Regions from separate parts of the Psychrobacter sp. NPDC078501 genome, predicted to be linked through region 1. Evidence: predicted binding sites of a transcription regulator. Region 1 holds the regulator's gene; the other holds the start of a gene.
What was found. The regulator PhoB, encoded in region 1, activates phosphate uptake and scavenging genes when phosphate is short. The targets are predictions, from matches to a motif close to TGTCATNAANCTGTCATAA.

Region 1 (6,841 bases):
CGCTAGTAGAGCGTAATGACTTTGACACCAATGATATCGAAGACATTATCTGGGGCTGTGTAAACCAGACGCTAGAGCAAGGCTTGAACATCGGTCGTAACATCGGTTTGCTAGCTGATATCCCAAAGACTGCTGGTGGCCAAACGGTTAACCGTCTATGTGGTTCTTCTATGCAGGCGCTACATACTGCTGCTGCACAAATCATGACCAACCAAGGTGATGTATTCATCATCGGTGGTGTTGAGCACATGGGTCACGTCGGCATGATGCACGGTGTTGATTTAAACCCTGCTGCTTCTAAGCATTATGCAAAAGCGTCAAACATGATGGGCTTGACTGCTGAAATGCTAGGTCGTATGAACAATATCACGCGCGAAGAGCAAGACGCGTTTGGTCTTGAATCACATCGCCGTGCATGGGCTGCAACCACTGAAGGTCGTTTTGACAATGAAATCATCGGTATCGAAGGTCATGATGCTGCTGGTCGTCTGCAACTATGTACGGTTGATGAAGTGATTCGTCCAGATGCAACGATGGAGCAAATGCAAAAGCTACGTCCAGCGTTTGATCCAAAAGGCGGTACAGTAACAGCGGCAACCTCATCTGCATTATCTGACGGTGCGTCAGCGATGCTAGTAATGAGCGCACAAAAAGCCAAAGATCTAGGTCTAAAGCCACGTGCCCGTATCCGTAGTATGGCTGTTGCTGGTTGTGATGCTGCTATCATGGGTTATGGTCCTGTACCTGCTACACAAAAAGCATTGAAGCGTGCTGGCATGAGCATCGATGACATGCAAACCATCGAGCTAAACGAAGCATTTGCTGCTCAAGGTCTATCAGTATTAAAAGGTCTAAACCTATCTGATAAGCAAGACATCGTTAACATCAACGGTGGTGCCATTGCTCTAGGTCATCCACTAGGATGTTCAGGTGCTCGTATCACAGTGACATTGCTAAACGCGATGGAGCAGTCAGATACTGAAATCGGTCTAGCGACAATGTGTATTGGTCTTGGCCAAGGTATCGCTACTATTATTGAGCGTGTTTAATCTTATTTATATAAACAAGATTATTTGAACACTCAATAAGTAGCTACTCGCTAATAAAAAACCTCTAGTCATAACGGCTGGAGGTTTTTTTATGTTCAAATTAATAGTTAGCCAGTTAGTAAATCATAGAGTCGAAAAACACAGTATTACGGCGATTAAAAATTATCTCCATTGACGCATTCACGAAACTATGACTAAATAAGAGAAAGATGAACCATGGCACTGTTTATGATAATTCTAAAATAGTTTTTAGTTGCAACTGTCAGCCGTACAAGGAGTGTACTATGTCTACTATGATTAATGATCGCACTTATCGAATCGCTCGTGAGAATACCCAAGCAATGATTGTTGATGTGCAAGAGCGCTTAACGCCGCATATCTACGATCACGAAAATATCGTCAAAAAAACCGTTACCTTGATCAAAGGGTTGCAAGCGCTCAATATTCCAGTCATGCTCAATGAACAATATAAAAAAGGATTGGGCGATACCTTACCAGAGCTGCGCGCCGTACTCGAAGGAGACAATGCCAAGAGCTTTGAAAAGGTTACCTTTAGTGCCTGCGACAACAATGATTCATGGCACCATTTAGCGCAGCAAAACCGTAGTACCGTATTGCTTTTTGGTGCTGAAGCTCATGTTTGTATTATGCAGACAGCACTAGATTTATTGGACAATGGTATGCAGCCTGTCATTATTGGGGATGCGGTGGGTTCTCGTTTTCCTTATGATAAAAAGCAAGCAATTCGCCGTATTCGCCGTGCGGGCGGTGTAATTAGCACTGTCGAATCAATCTTATTTGAACTGTGCCGTAGCAGCGAAGATCCTGCATTTAAAACCATTATTAATTTGATCAAGTAGGTGGTTAAGGTTTAGGTGCTTAAAGACTTGGATAAATAGGGACTCAATTTAACCATTTATCTTCTAATTTATAATAGATAGCGCTTGGTAAAATAAGCGCTATTTTTTTGATAACTATGATAGTCTTTTGACCATTGCTAGATATCAAACTAACTATAATACCTTGAGCAATGAAACTTAAAATCGCTAGAACTTATCAACATTGAAAACCAATAACTAGAGAAAACCAGAGAAAAAATAATGTCGCAAGCCAGCTCTATATCACTCACTCATTCCGAATCTACTTCACATATCGACATTGACGATGTCACTCATTTCTTGTTGGAGTTAGATGCGCTCAAACGCGTGAACCGCCGCAGCTATGTGACACAGACCACTCGTAAAGAAAACTCTGCCGAACATTCTTGGCATTTAGCGATGGCCTGTTGGTCAATTGCTGAATTATTTGCGTTAGATGTCAATCATGAAAAGTTGCTGAAGATGGCACTGGTTCATGATTTGGGTGAGATTGATGCGGGCGATACTTTTTTGTATGCTGATACGCGTACTGATGCACACGTCGAAGAGCGTGCAGGCATTGCTAGATTGCAACGTGAGCGAGGCAATGGCATTAGTGATTTGGGTGAGGTTTGGGAAGCGCAAGAAACAGGAAGTAGCAAAGAGAGCCAGTTACTCAGAGTGGTCGATCGCTTATTGCCGTTTTTACTCAATCTAAATACCAACGGTAAAACGTGGATTGAGCTTGGTGTTACGCGCTCGCAGGTGGCGGGGGCTCATGCATTTATCAAAGACAGCTTTCCTCCTATTCATGATTGGCTCTCACGTAATATTGCATATGCAACTCAGCAAGGCTGGCTGATTGACGCGTAAATCTACACATATAGCAGGTATGAAAAAGCCCAATTAAGCATGATGATTTACGCTTAACTGGGCTGATATTTTCAGTACTCTTATACAGGCGTGCTATTGAGCGTTTACCATTCCTAGCAATTGACCCATTTGCACGACGCTGTTGGCTTGCATACTATCTAGCCAGTCAGCCTTTGCTGCTTTTGGTAATACTACGATAGCCGTTGAGCCCAAATAAAAGCGTCCAAGCTCTTCGCCTGCTGCAAACTGCATATCGTGATCCGCTTCCTGTATATCATCCGTGCGGGTAATTTTGCCTGTCGCGACGGTTTCAATACCAGCGACGATCATAGCACCAACCATCACGACAGCTGCTTTGCCGTACTTGGTATCAAACATACAGACCAGACGCTCATTACGCGCAAACAAGTCTGGCACGTTAGCCGCCGTAGTATTGTTGACCGAAAACAGGGTGCCAGGTACATAGCGAGTCTTGGTTAATGTGCCAGTAAATGGCATATGTACACGATGATAATTACTAGGTGCTAAGTAGATAGTCGCAAAACTGCCATCAGCGAAATAACCGCCATCTTCACTATCAGCAAGCAGTTGGCCGATATCATAGTGACGCCCTTTGGCTTGTAGTAGTTTATGGTCTTCGATTTGTCCTAGCTGAGAGATAATACCGTCTGCAGGACTCACGATACCGTTTGGCGTGGCGTCGATAGTACGAGCGTCTTCTTTTAACTCACGGGTAAAAAAGTCATTAAAACTCTCATAGGCGTTGAGGCTTTGGCGTTCGTACTCATCTAAGCTGATATTATAAGCTTTGGCAAAGCTACGAATAAAGGTGCGTTTGACATAGGGATGTCTACTGGCGGCCAAACGTCCAGCGACTTTACTGAGCTTTTGCTGTGGCACAAGCTGTTGTAAGGTGGTAAATACATTCATAATAAGGCTACCAAAATAAGGTGTAATGTAATAGGGGCGTGTTGGAAATTCGACCATGGCACTGACAGTGGCTAAAATTGCGCCATACTACGTTGTAAATCTAGATAAGGCATGAGCATTATCGTCGTTTTACGCCTTGTCTGGAACAGCTTTAGCGATCCGCAGTGCCTATTTGTGAATATCAAACACGCCCTAATAATAGTTAAGTTAATGACGGTATTTTATCATGGACAGCATATTATTGTATGGCCATAATCTGTTAAGGAATTAGTAAATGAAAGCACTCATACAACGGGTGAAGCACGCTAGTGTGGTCGTCGATCAGCAGTGTATTGGCGAGATTGAACATGGGGTGTTGGCATATATTGGCTTAGGGCATGAAGACGATTTCGCCGCTGCCCAGCGTATGATTGACAAAATATTGACCTATCGCATTTTTGAAAATGACGATGATCCGGCCAAATTTGGTAAACTGGATAAAAACGTTCAGCAGGTTGCTGGTGGGCTATTATTAGTTTCACAATTTACCTTGATGGCAAAAACAGACAAAGGTCGCCGACCAGACTTTGGTGGTGCGATGGCACCAGCTGCGGCACAAGCATTATTTGAACAACTGGTCGACTATGCCAAAACTAAGCACCCGAACGTGGCAACTGGTCAGTTTGGTGCTGATATGCAAGTGTCGAGCGTCAATGATGGGCCGCTCAATTTTTTACTAGAAATCTGATTTTAGAGTGTCATCAAGCTGTCATAATTAATCCGTTTAATAGGTAGAGACTGGTGAGTATATATCGCCTTTTTACATGCTAGATTTTGTCCTCTAACACCGAGAATGTCCTATGTATAATGAGCAAATTTTGATTGTTGAAGATGAGCCTGCGATTCGTGAAATGGTTGTCATGACGCTAGAGATGGCTGGGTTTGATAGCTTACAAGCGGCTGACGTATCAGAGGCGCATCAGCAGGTGGTCGATCATAGACCATCACTGATACTGTTAGACTGGATGTTGCCGGGTGACAAGAGCGGTGTGGATTTTTGTCGCATGCTAAAAAATGATGAGCTGCTCTCTGAAATACCAGTCATTATGCTAACGGCAAAAAGTGAAGAGGACAGTAAGGTGCATGGTCTTGATGCAGGTGCAGATGATTATATGACCAAGCCTTTTTCGACTCGTGAATTGATCTCCAGAATCAAAGCCGTACTACGCCGCAGTAGTGCTATGAGTAGCGATAAACCTATCGAAATTGGACAGTTAAGTCTAGATACTAAGAGTCAGCGCGTGACAGCTGCAGGTAAAATCGTTGATGTTGGGCCCACAGAGTATCGCCTATTAGCATTTTTTATGAGTCACCCTGAGCGCGCCTATACACGAACGCAGCTGCTCGATCAGGTATGGGGCGGCAATGTATATATCGAAGACCGAACCATCGATGTGCATATCAAACGTCTACGTAAATTACTGCGACCTTATGACTGTGATACATTGATACAGACGGTACGTGGAACAGGCTACCGTTTTTCTAGCCTGATTGAGCCAAGTTAATCTTGTACAAATAATGCCGCAGCGATATAAAGGCCGCGGATAGTGGTAAGGATAAAAAATGGACAAGATAGCGCCAGCACAACGTGAGCAATCAGCTCTACTAGAGCAAATATCTACTCAAAGTACAGCAGAGCAACTCAAAAAAATCGGCAGTGCACTACGAGCCCTGCGCGATGCAGTGATTTTGCTCAACAACAATGATGGTCTAGAATGGTGGAATCAGGCGGCACAAGACTTATTGCTGCTACAGCCAGAAGATAAAGGTCAGAACATTTTTGACTTTATTACTGTACCTGAGTTCCGCCAGTACTATGAAGGTACAACGATACCTAACGATGGCGTCCATATAGAATCATGGCGAGATCCTAGTCGCTACTTAAAGTGCGAATTGACCCCTTTTGGCGATGAAAAATTGCTGTTTGTATATGACGTGACTCGCCTGCGGCACTTAGAGCAAATGCGTCAGGATTTTGTGGCGAATGTCTCGCATGAGCTTAGAACACCGTTAACTGTGATGATGGGCTATCTGGAAAATTTCTCCGATCAGCCAGATATGCCGCCGCAATGGCGTCGCGGTTTTGAGCTGATGACGCAGCAAACAGCCCGTATGAACAGAATCGTGAACGACTTACTGCTACTCTCTAAGATTGAAATCGAAGAGTCACACGAGCTGCATTATATAGATATGACTAAGCTACTGACCAATATCTATGACGATGCACAGGCCTACAACCAAGCGTACAAACATATCATTCATTTGCATATAGATACGTATGATGGGCTGTATGGGTCAGAGATGTACTTGAATAGTGCGCTATCCAATCTAGTAATCAATGCGATCAAATATACGCCAAAGGGTGGCAATATCACTATCAGTTGGACAAGGACGTCTGATGGCTGCCGTTTCGCGGTCGAAGATGATGGGATCGGTATTGCGTCAGAGCATATCGCCCGTTTGACAGAGCGTTTCTATCGTATCGACAAAGGTCGTAGCCGTGCAACAGGTGGTACAGGATTGGGGTTAGCGATTGTAAAACACGTACTGCACCAACACGAAGCGCAATTGCAAATCGATTCAGTAGAAGGGGAAGGGTCGACATTTAGTGTGGTATTCCCTTCAAATTATGTCAGATCTGTCACAGCCAATTAATACAATTTCTGGCTTATATTAGCGTTGTTTTTTCGGCTTAAGTTTTTTGATTAATCTAAACCTATCATTATTTCAAATTAGGTTAACGACATACTTTTCTGTATTCGTTAATCCTTTTGCAAAAGCGGATAAGGATTGACCGCACTGCCATTAATATAGATACCATAATGTACGTGTGTCGGTGTCCCTTTTGCATTACCGCTATCACCCACATAACCTATTACATCGCCCTGATTGACCCAGTCATTGGGAGAGATGTCAGCATAGTCTTCTAGATGAGCATAGTAATGTCCTGCACCACCAGGCCCTACCACCACGACCACGCGCCCACCCAATGTGTTTTCACCAACCTTGCTTACCACACCTTGCGTAGTCGACTGCACGGGAGTATTGCGCGGTGCAAAGATATCGATGCCTTCGTGGGAGCGGCCTTGGCTA
Region 2 (6,841 bases), on a different contig from region 1:
GTTAAGTCACCCGTTTGCGGCGTTACTTTTTGGTTGACAGCATCTTTATCTAGTCCTGCTGCATATTCACGCACGTTCTGAGTGATTTTCATTGAACAAAACTTAGGACCACACATGGAGCAAAAGTGTGCCGATTTGTGAGCGTCTTTTGGCAACGTCTCATCATGATATTCGCGTGCAGTATCAGGATCGAGCGCTAGATTGAACTGATCATCCCAGCGGAATTCGAAACGTGCTTTAGACAGTGCATTGTCACGTGCCTGTGCTCCTGGATGACCTTTAGCAAGGTCAGCAGCGTGTGCAGCGATTTTATAAGTAATAATGCCGTCTTTGACGTCTTTTTTATTTGGCAAGCCTAAGTGTTCTTTTGGCGTGACATAGCATAGCATCGCTGTACCAAACCAACCAATCATCGCAGCTCCGATGGCGCTAGTGATGTGGTCATAACCTGGGGCGATGTCTGTCGTTAATGGCCCTAAAGTATAGAAAGGCGCGTCAGCACATAGCTCAAGCTGCAAGTCCATGTTTTCTTTAATGCGGTTCATCGCGACGTGTCCAGGGCCTTCGATCATTACCTGTACATCGTGCTCCCATGCTACTTTTGTTAATTCACCAAGCGTACGTAGCTCGCCAAACTGCGCTTCATCATTGGCATCTTGCAAGCAACCAGGGCGTAGGCCATCACCTAGACTAAATGCCACATCGTACTGTTTCATAATCTCACAGATGTCTTCAAAATGCGTGTATAAAAAGCTTTCTTTGTGATGGGCTAGACACCACTGCGCCATAATAGAGCCGCCGCGTGAGACGATACCTGTCAGACGTTTTGCGGTGAGCGGTACATAGCGTAATAGTACGCCGGCGTGAATAGTAAAGTAATCGACGCCTTGCTCTGCTTGCTCAATCAACGTATCACGGAATATCTCCCATGTTAGGTCTTCTGCGACGCCATCGACTTTTTCTAATGCTTGATAAATCGGTACCGTACCAATCGGCACAGGAGAGTTACGGATTAGCCATTCACGGGTTTCATGGATGTGATTACCCGTTGATAAATCCATAATAGTATCCGCACCCCAACGTGTTGCCCACGTCATTTTGGATACTTCTTCATCGATAGATGAACCTAACGCTGAGTTACCGATATTGGCATTGATTTTCACCAAGAAATTGCGCCCGATGATCATTGGCTCAGATTCAGGGTGGTTGATGTTGTTTGGGATAATTGCGCGTCCAGCCGCCACTTCATCACGAACAAACTCAGGGGTAATGATTTGAGGAGTATTGGCACCGAAGCTTTCGCCATCGTGTTGACGCATATCGGTCAGTTCATGCTGCTTTTGCGTTTCGCGTATGGCGATATATTCCATTTCAGGAGTGATGATGCCACGGCGCGCATAGTACATTTGCGTGACGTTCTGTCCTGCTTTGGCGCAACGCGGTTTATCAATATGAGCAAATCTAAGATTGGCAGTGCTGATATCGCGGGCACGCGCTTGTCCGTATGAGCTAGATAGGCCGCTTAATTGCTCGGTATCACCGCGTTCTGCGATCCAGTTCTCACGCAGTTTTGGCAATCCACGTGTGAGGTCGATATCGACATTAGGATCGGTATATACACCTGAGGTGTCATACACATAAAACGGTGGATTATGCTCACCGTCTTTATCTCCAGTGCCACCAACAGGCGTATCAGCCAAGCTGATTTCACGCATCGGTACTTGGATGTCAGGTCTTGAGCCTTCGATATAGACTTTTCGTGAAGCAGGTAAGATACGGTGCAAATCGCGCGCATCTTCTTCGAAACGGGCATCGCTTGCGGCACGGTGAGCAGGGGTTTTTAACGCATCTGCTTTTTTATCTGCTTTGACGTTAGTCGTGTCAGCAGCATTTGAAGCAAGCGTTGAGTTGTCGGCTGGGTTATGCGTTTGGGCTTTCGGTGCAATTGAGGTGGTGTCTGCAGTAGTCATATGCTGTCCTAGCGTGTTGGTTTTTGAATAAAATCAACACCGCCAGTATCTGCGGGGGTAGGCATCCATCATCTAGACAAGTTTATATCATGAACCCACAACTTCGACCAAAAATATCGTCGCGCATGGTGGTCATCAAATATTGGACGCAGCTTTATATCCTCTCTTCTTATCTGGCTATGCATCACGCATATTAAGACAGTAGTGACGATAAAAATGTATTTCTACGCGCCCTTTGTCATAAATAACAAAGTGCTTAAGACTTCCCTGCGTCGGTACTAACCGCATCAGGTTCGGCGGGTGATCTCTCAGCGAATGTATCAAGGCGACTACTTTAATAAAGCAAGTTTAATAAAGTGAGCCAAAAATACACCGCACCCCGAGTCTGTCAGTGTTGTAAATCAGCCTTCATACTAACAAAATTCTGTACCAACGGCTAATAGTATTTGGATACAGATATTCTGTGTCACACATACTATTCAATATCTACGTGAATAATTTTTTGAATGTTGATAGATGAGCATGCTTAGTATTACTAAGTTGTAGACAAATTATTCAAATATTATGTAAAGCGAATGAAGGATTCTAGAAGTTGTCATTAAACTGTCATAAAGATTTGGCAAGATAACACGCATATCACAAGCAATGCTTTTTTATACCGTTGTTAAACTTCAGGAGTCCTACATGCGTTATTCGTTATTAGCAGTGGCCGTCAGTTGTACATTAATGCTTACGGCGTGTAATAAGTCAACAGATACGGCGGAGCCAACTGCTGATACTAGCAGTAGCGCTGTGACAACAGCTGAAACAACCTCTCAGACAGCATCTTCTGCTACGTCAGATTTTAAATCTGCTGAAAATATCGCTATGAATATCACAGGTGCAGGTGCGTCGTTCCCGCAGCCTATCTATGCGAAATGGTCATATGACTACAATGCTGCGACCGGCGGCCAAGTCAACTATCAGTCGATTGGCTCATCTGGTGGTATCAAACAAATCCAGTCAAAAACAGTAGACTTTGGTGCTTCTGATGCACCGATGACGCCTGAAGAGTTAGATGAAGCAGGTTTGATTCAGTTCCCAACAGTCATCGGTGGTGTTGTACCAATCGTCAACATCGACGGTGTTGAGCCTGGTGCACTGAAGCTAGACGGCACAACGTTGGCTGATATCTATTTGGGTAAAATCAGTAACTGGAATGACCCTGCGATTAAGGCGATGAACCCAGATTTGACCTTACCAGATGCCGCAATCACAACAGTATTCCGCTCAGACGGTTCAGGTACGACGTTTAACTTTACTGACTATCTTGCCAAGGTTTCACCAGACTGGAAAGACACCGTTGGCGTTGATAAAACTGTCAAGTGGCCGACCTCTGCTACTGGTGCAGGTGGTAAAGGTAACGAAGGCGTTTCAAGCTACGTAAACCGCATGAAAAACTCTATCGGTTATGTTGAGTATGCTTATGCTAAGCAAAATAAGATGTCACATACTGCGCTGAAAAACGCAGCTGGTAACATCGTACAGCCATCTGCTGAGACGTTTGCTGCAGCAGGTGATATCGATTGGTCACAACAAGAAGGCTTTTATAAAGTCATCACTAACTCTGAAACTGACCAAGCATGGCCTATCGCTGCTGCGACCTTTATCTTGGTACATAAGCAACCAGAAAATCCTCAGCAAGTCGCTGGCGTGTTGAACTTCTTTGACTGGGCTTATACCCAAGGTGATGACAGCGCCATGGAACTAGACTACGTACCATTCTCTGACACGGCAGTGGCCTTGTTCAAAGAGAAGTGGAACGAAGTAAAAGGTAGCGATGGACAGCCTGTCTACAAGCCAGCTCAGTAATTTGTTTCTGCTAAATACGATCTAGCAACTGACAAGTTATCCTCTCGAATAACTATTCTCCGGTAGTTGTTTGAGGGGTTTTAACACAGCAAATTTGATGAATACATCTCGATAGATATAGTTACTCATACCATTTAAGTTTGTTGTGTTAAGACCTGATATACATCTTTTTAATATTTCGACTCATTCCATTCAATGCTGAGACACTTATGACAGACTTAAGGTCCCAACTGGCTAAACAAAAACGTTACGACGCTTTATTTGTGAATTCTACTAAAGCGTTTGCCATACTCGTCCTCCTATCTTTAGGGGGTATTTTGGTGTCTCTAATTGTTGGAGCATGGCCGAGTATTCAAGAGTTTGGTTTGGGATTTTATACCAGCAATAACTGGGATACAGTCGCCAATGAATACGGTGCATTAGCGCCTATTTACGGCACCTTAGTCACTTCATTTATCGCCATTGTTATCGCGGTTCCAGTCAGTTTCGGTATTGCGATATTTTTAACCGAGATGTGCCCTAAGTTCCTCAAAAAACCACTTGGTATCGCCATTGAGTTGTTGGCTGGTATCCCATCTATCATTTATGGTATGTGGGGATTGTTCGTATTTGCGCCATTTTTTGGTGATCACATTCAGCCATGGTTCATTGAGCACGTCGGCCCTTTGCCTATTATCGGTAAACTGTTTGTAGGTGCGCCTATGGGACTGGGTATGTTTACCGCCTCCCTAGTACTTGCCATTATGATCATACCGTTCATCGCTGCCACCATGCGTGATGTCTTTTCTGTTGTACCAGACTTACTGAAAGAGTCAGCATATGGTATGGGCGCGACGACTTGGGAAGTCATGTTCAAAATTATCCTGCCTTATACTAAAGCTGGTGTCGTTGGTGGTGTGATTTTGGGTCTTGGTCGAGCATTGGGTGAGACGATGGCAGTTACCTTTTTGATTGGTAATGCGTTTAATATCAGTCCAAGCCTATTCACTTCTGGCGTGACGATTACCTCGGCCTTGGCCAATGAGTTTGCTGAAGCGTCTAGTGAGCTACATCTTGCGTCTTTACTACATCTAGGCTTAATCTTATTTGTCATCACCTTCATTGTCCTGTCTTTAGCAAAACTGATGCTCATGCGCATGGATCACAAAGCAGGTAACCGATAAGTCTGTTACCGATTTATTGAACCTTGATAGATATTGATAAAAGATATGGGAAATAAATATTATGCCTGCTAACAATGCGATCAATGCACCACTACCTACTAAGCCAAACGGCGCTACCCGCTACAATCAAAGCCTTTATAACAAGCGTCGTTTGACCAACAAGTTAGGTCTAGGCTTTGCCATGTCAGCAATGGTTTTTGGCCTGTTTTGGTTGTCATGGATTTTGGTGACTTTGTTTGTTGAAGGCTTCCAAGGCATGGTGCAGCTACCAATCTTTACCGCCGATACGCCGCCACCGATGAGTGCAGGCGGTTTACGCAATGCTATCGTTGGTTCGGTCATGTTAGCGTTTTCAGGCTTGTTTATCGGTGCACCTATTGGTCTTATGACAGGTATTTATTTATCTGAGTTTTCTAAAGGCAGTATGCTTGGCAAGGTCACTCGCTTTTTAAATGATATTCTATTGTCAGCGCCCTCAATTGTCATCGGTCTATTTATCTATGCACTGATGGTAAAAGGTCAAAGTTTCTCTGGTTGGGCAGGCGCGTTGGCATTGGCATTGATTGTTATTCCGGTGGTCGTGCGTACGACAGAAAACATGCTGAATCTGGTACCTAATAGTCTACGCGAAGCGGCCTATGCGCTAGGTACCCCTAAATGGAAGCTGGTCACTCAGGTCACTGTGAAAGCTGCGCGCGCGGGACTGACCACAGGTGTGCTATTGGCTTTTGCTCGAATCACTGGTGAGACAGCACCGTTACTATTTACCGCACTTAACAATCAATACTTCAGTACAGATATGGGTCAGCCTATTGCTAACTTACCCAATACCATTTACCAGTTTGCGATGAGTCCTTATGACAACTGGCATACATTGGCTTGGGCGGCAGCACTACTTATTACTGCGTCTGTCCTAGTGTTGAATATTTTGGCAAGATTTATCGGTGGTAGAGGTCAGCCTAAATAAGGGCTGAGAGCAGACCAGACTGTAGTACGCTACACGCTAAGCAATTACTTAAACTTATATGAAATTAATTGAGCTAGGTTGAAATATTATGAATGATGTCCTAAGCAACGTCCGTACGAACACGACTGCTGACAACTTTAATACGGCAACAGGCAGCCTATTAAATAGACCCATGTCTACTAGCGCCCAAGCTCAGCAACCAAACACTGCTGATTTTAATAAACAAACGATTCAAGATATTCCCAAGAACATGCCTGCTGCAAAAATGGAAGTTCGAGATCTAAACTTCTATTACGATGATTTTCAGGCATTAAAAAACATCAATATCGATATCGCGGATAAAAAAGTGACCGCTTTTATTGGTCCTTCAGGTTGTGGCAAGTCTACGCTACTACGTACCTTTAACCGCATGTACGATCTATATCCAGGTATGCGTGCAGAGGGCAACATCAACCTAGATGGCAAAAACATCTTGGGTAAAGACATAGATGTGAACTTACTGCGTGCACAAGTTGGTATGGTTTTTCAGAAGCCAACGCCGTTCCCGATGTCAATCTATGACAATGTCGCCTTTGGCGTACGACTATATGAAAAATTAAGTAAAGACGAGCTAGATCATCGCGTCGAGTGGGCACTGAAAAAATCAGCGCTATGGCCAGAAGTGAAAGACAAGCTAAAAGCATCAGGACTGTCGTTATCAGGTGGCCAGCAGCAGCGTCTGTGTATCGCACGTAGTGTGGCGACCAAGCCTGAAGTGCTGTTGCTTGATGAACCTACATCAGCCCTGGATCCTATTTCGACGGGTGCTATCGAAGATTTGATCGAAGATCTGAAAAACGACTATACCATCGCTATCGTCACTCACAATATGCAGCAAGCAGCACGCGTAT

Region 2: pstS (phosphate ABC transporter substrate-binding protein PstS) is a predicted target of PhoB. The motif match lies at 2,564-2,582, and genes of this name have one in related genera.

The regions. Positions count from the first base shown of each region.
Region 1 is NZ_JBJDOS010000008.1:36,354-43,194, reverse strand. Features, by position in the region: gene fadA (acetyl-CoA C-acyltransferase FadA) at 1-1,049, shown strand, start outside; gene ACI2IW_RS11845 (isochorismatase family protein) at 1,334-1,909, shown strand; gene ACI2IW_RS11840 (HD family hydrolase) at 2,150-2,779, shown strand; gene asd (archaetidylserine decarboxylase) at 2,873-3,709, opposite strand; gene dtd (D-aminoacyl-tRNA deacylase) at 3,984-4,436, shown strand; gene phoB (phosphate regulon transcriptional regulator PhoB) at 4,549-5,253, shown strand; gene phoR (phosphate regulon sensor histidine kinase PhoR) at 5,312-6,403, shown strand; gene ACI2IW_RS11815 (M23 family metallopeptidase) at 6,511-6,841, opposite strand, start outside.
Region 2 is NZ_JBJDOS010000003.1:394,915-401,755, reverse strand. Features, by position in the region: gene thiC (phosphomethylpyrimidine synthase ThiC) at 1-1,970, opposite strand, end outside; TPP riboswitch at 2,218-2,362, opposite strand; gene pstS (phosphate ABC transporter substrate-binding protein PstS) at 2,655-3,821, shown strand; gene pstC (phosphate ABC transporter permease subunit PstC) at 4,031-4,984, shown strand; gene pstA (phosphate ABC transporter permease PstA) at 5,046-5,951, shown strand; gene pstB (phosphate ABC transporter ATP-binding protein PstB) at 6,124-6,841, shown strand, end outside.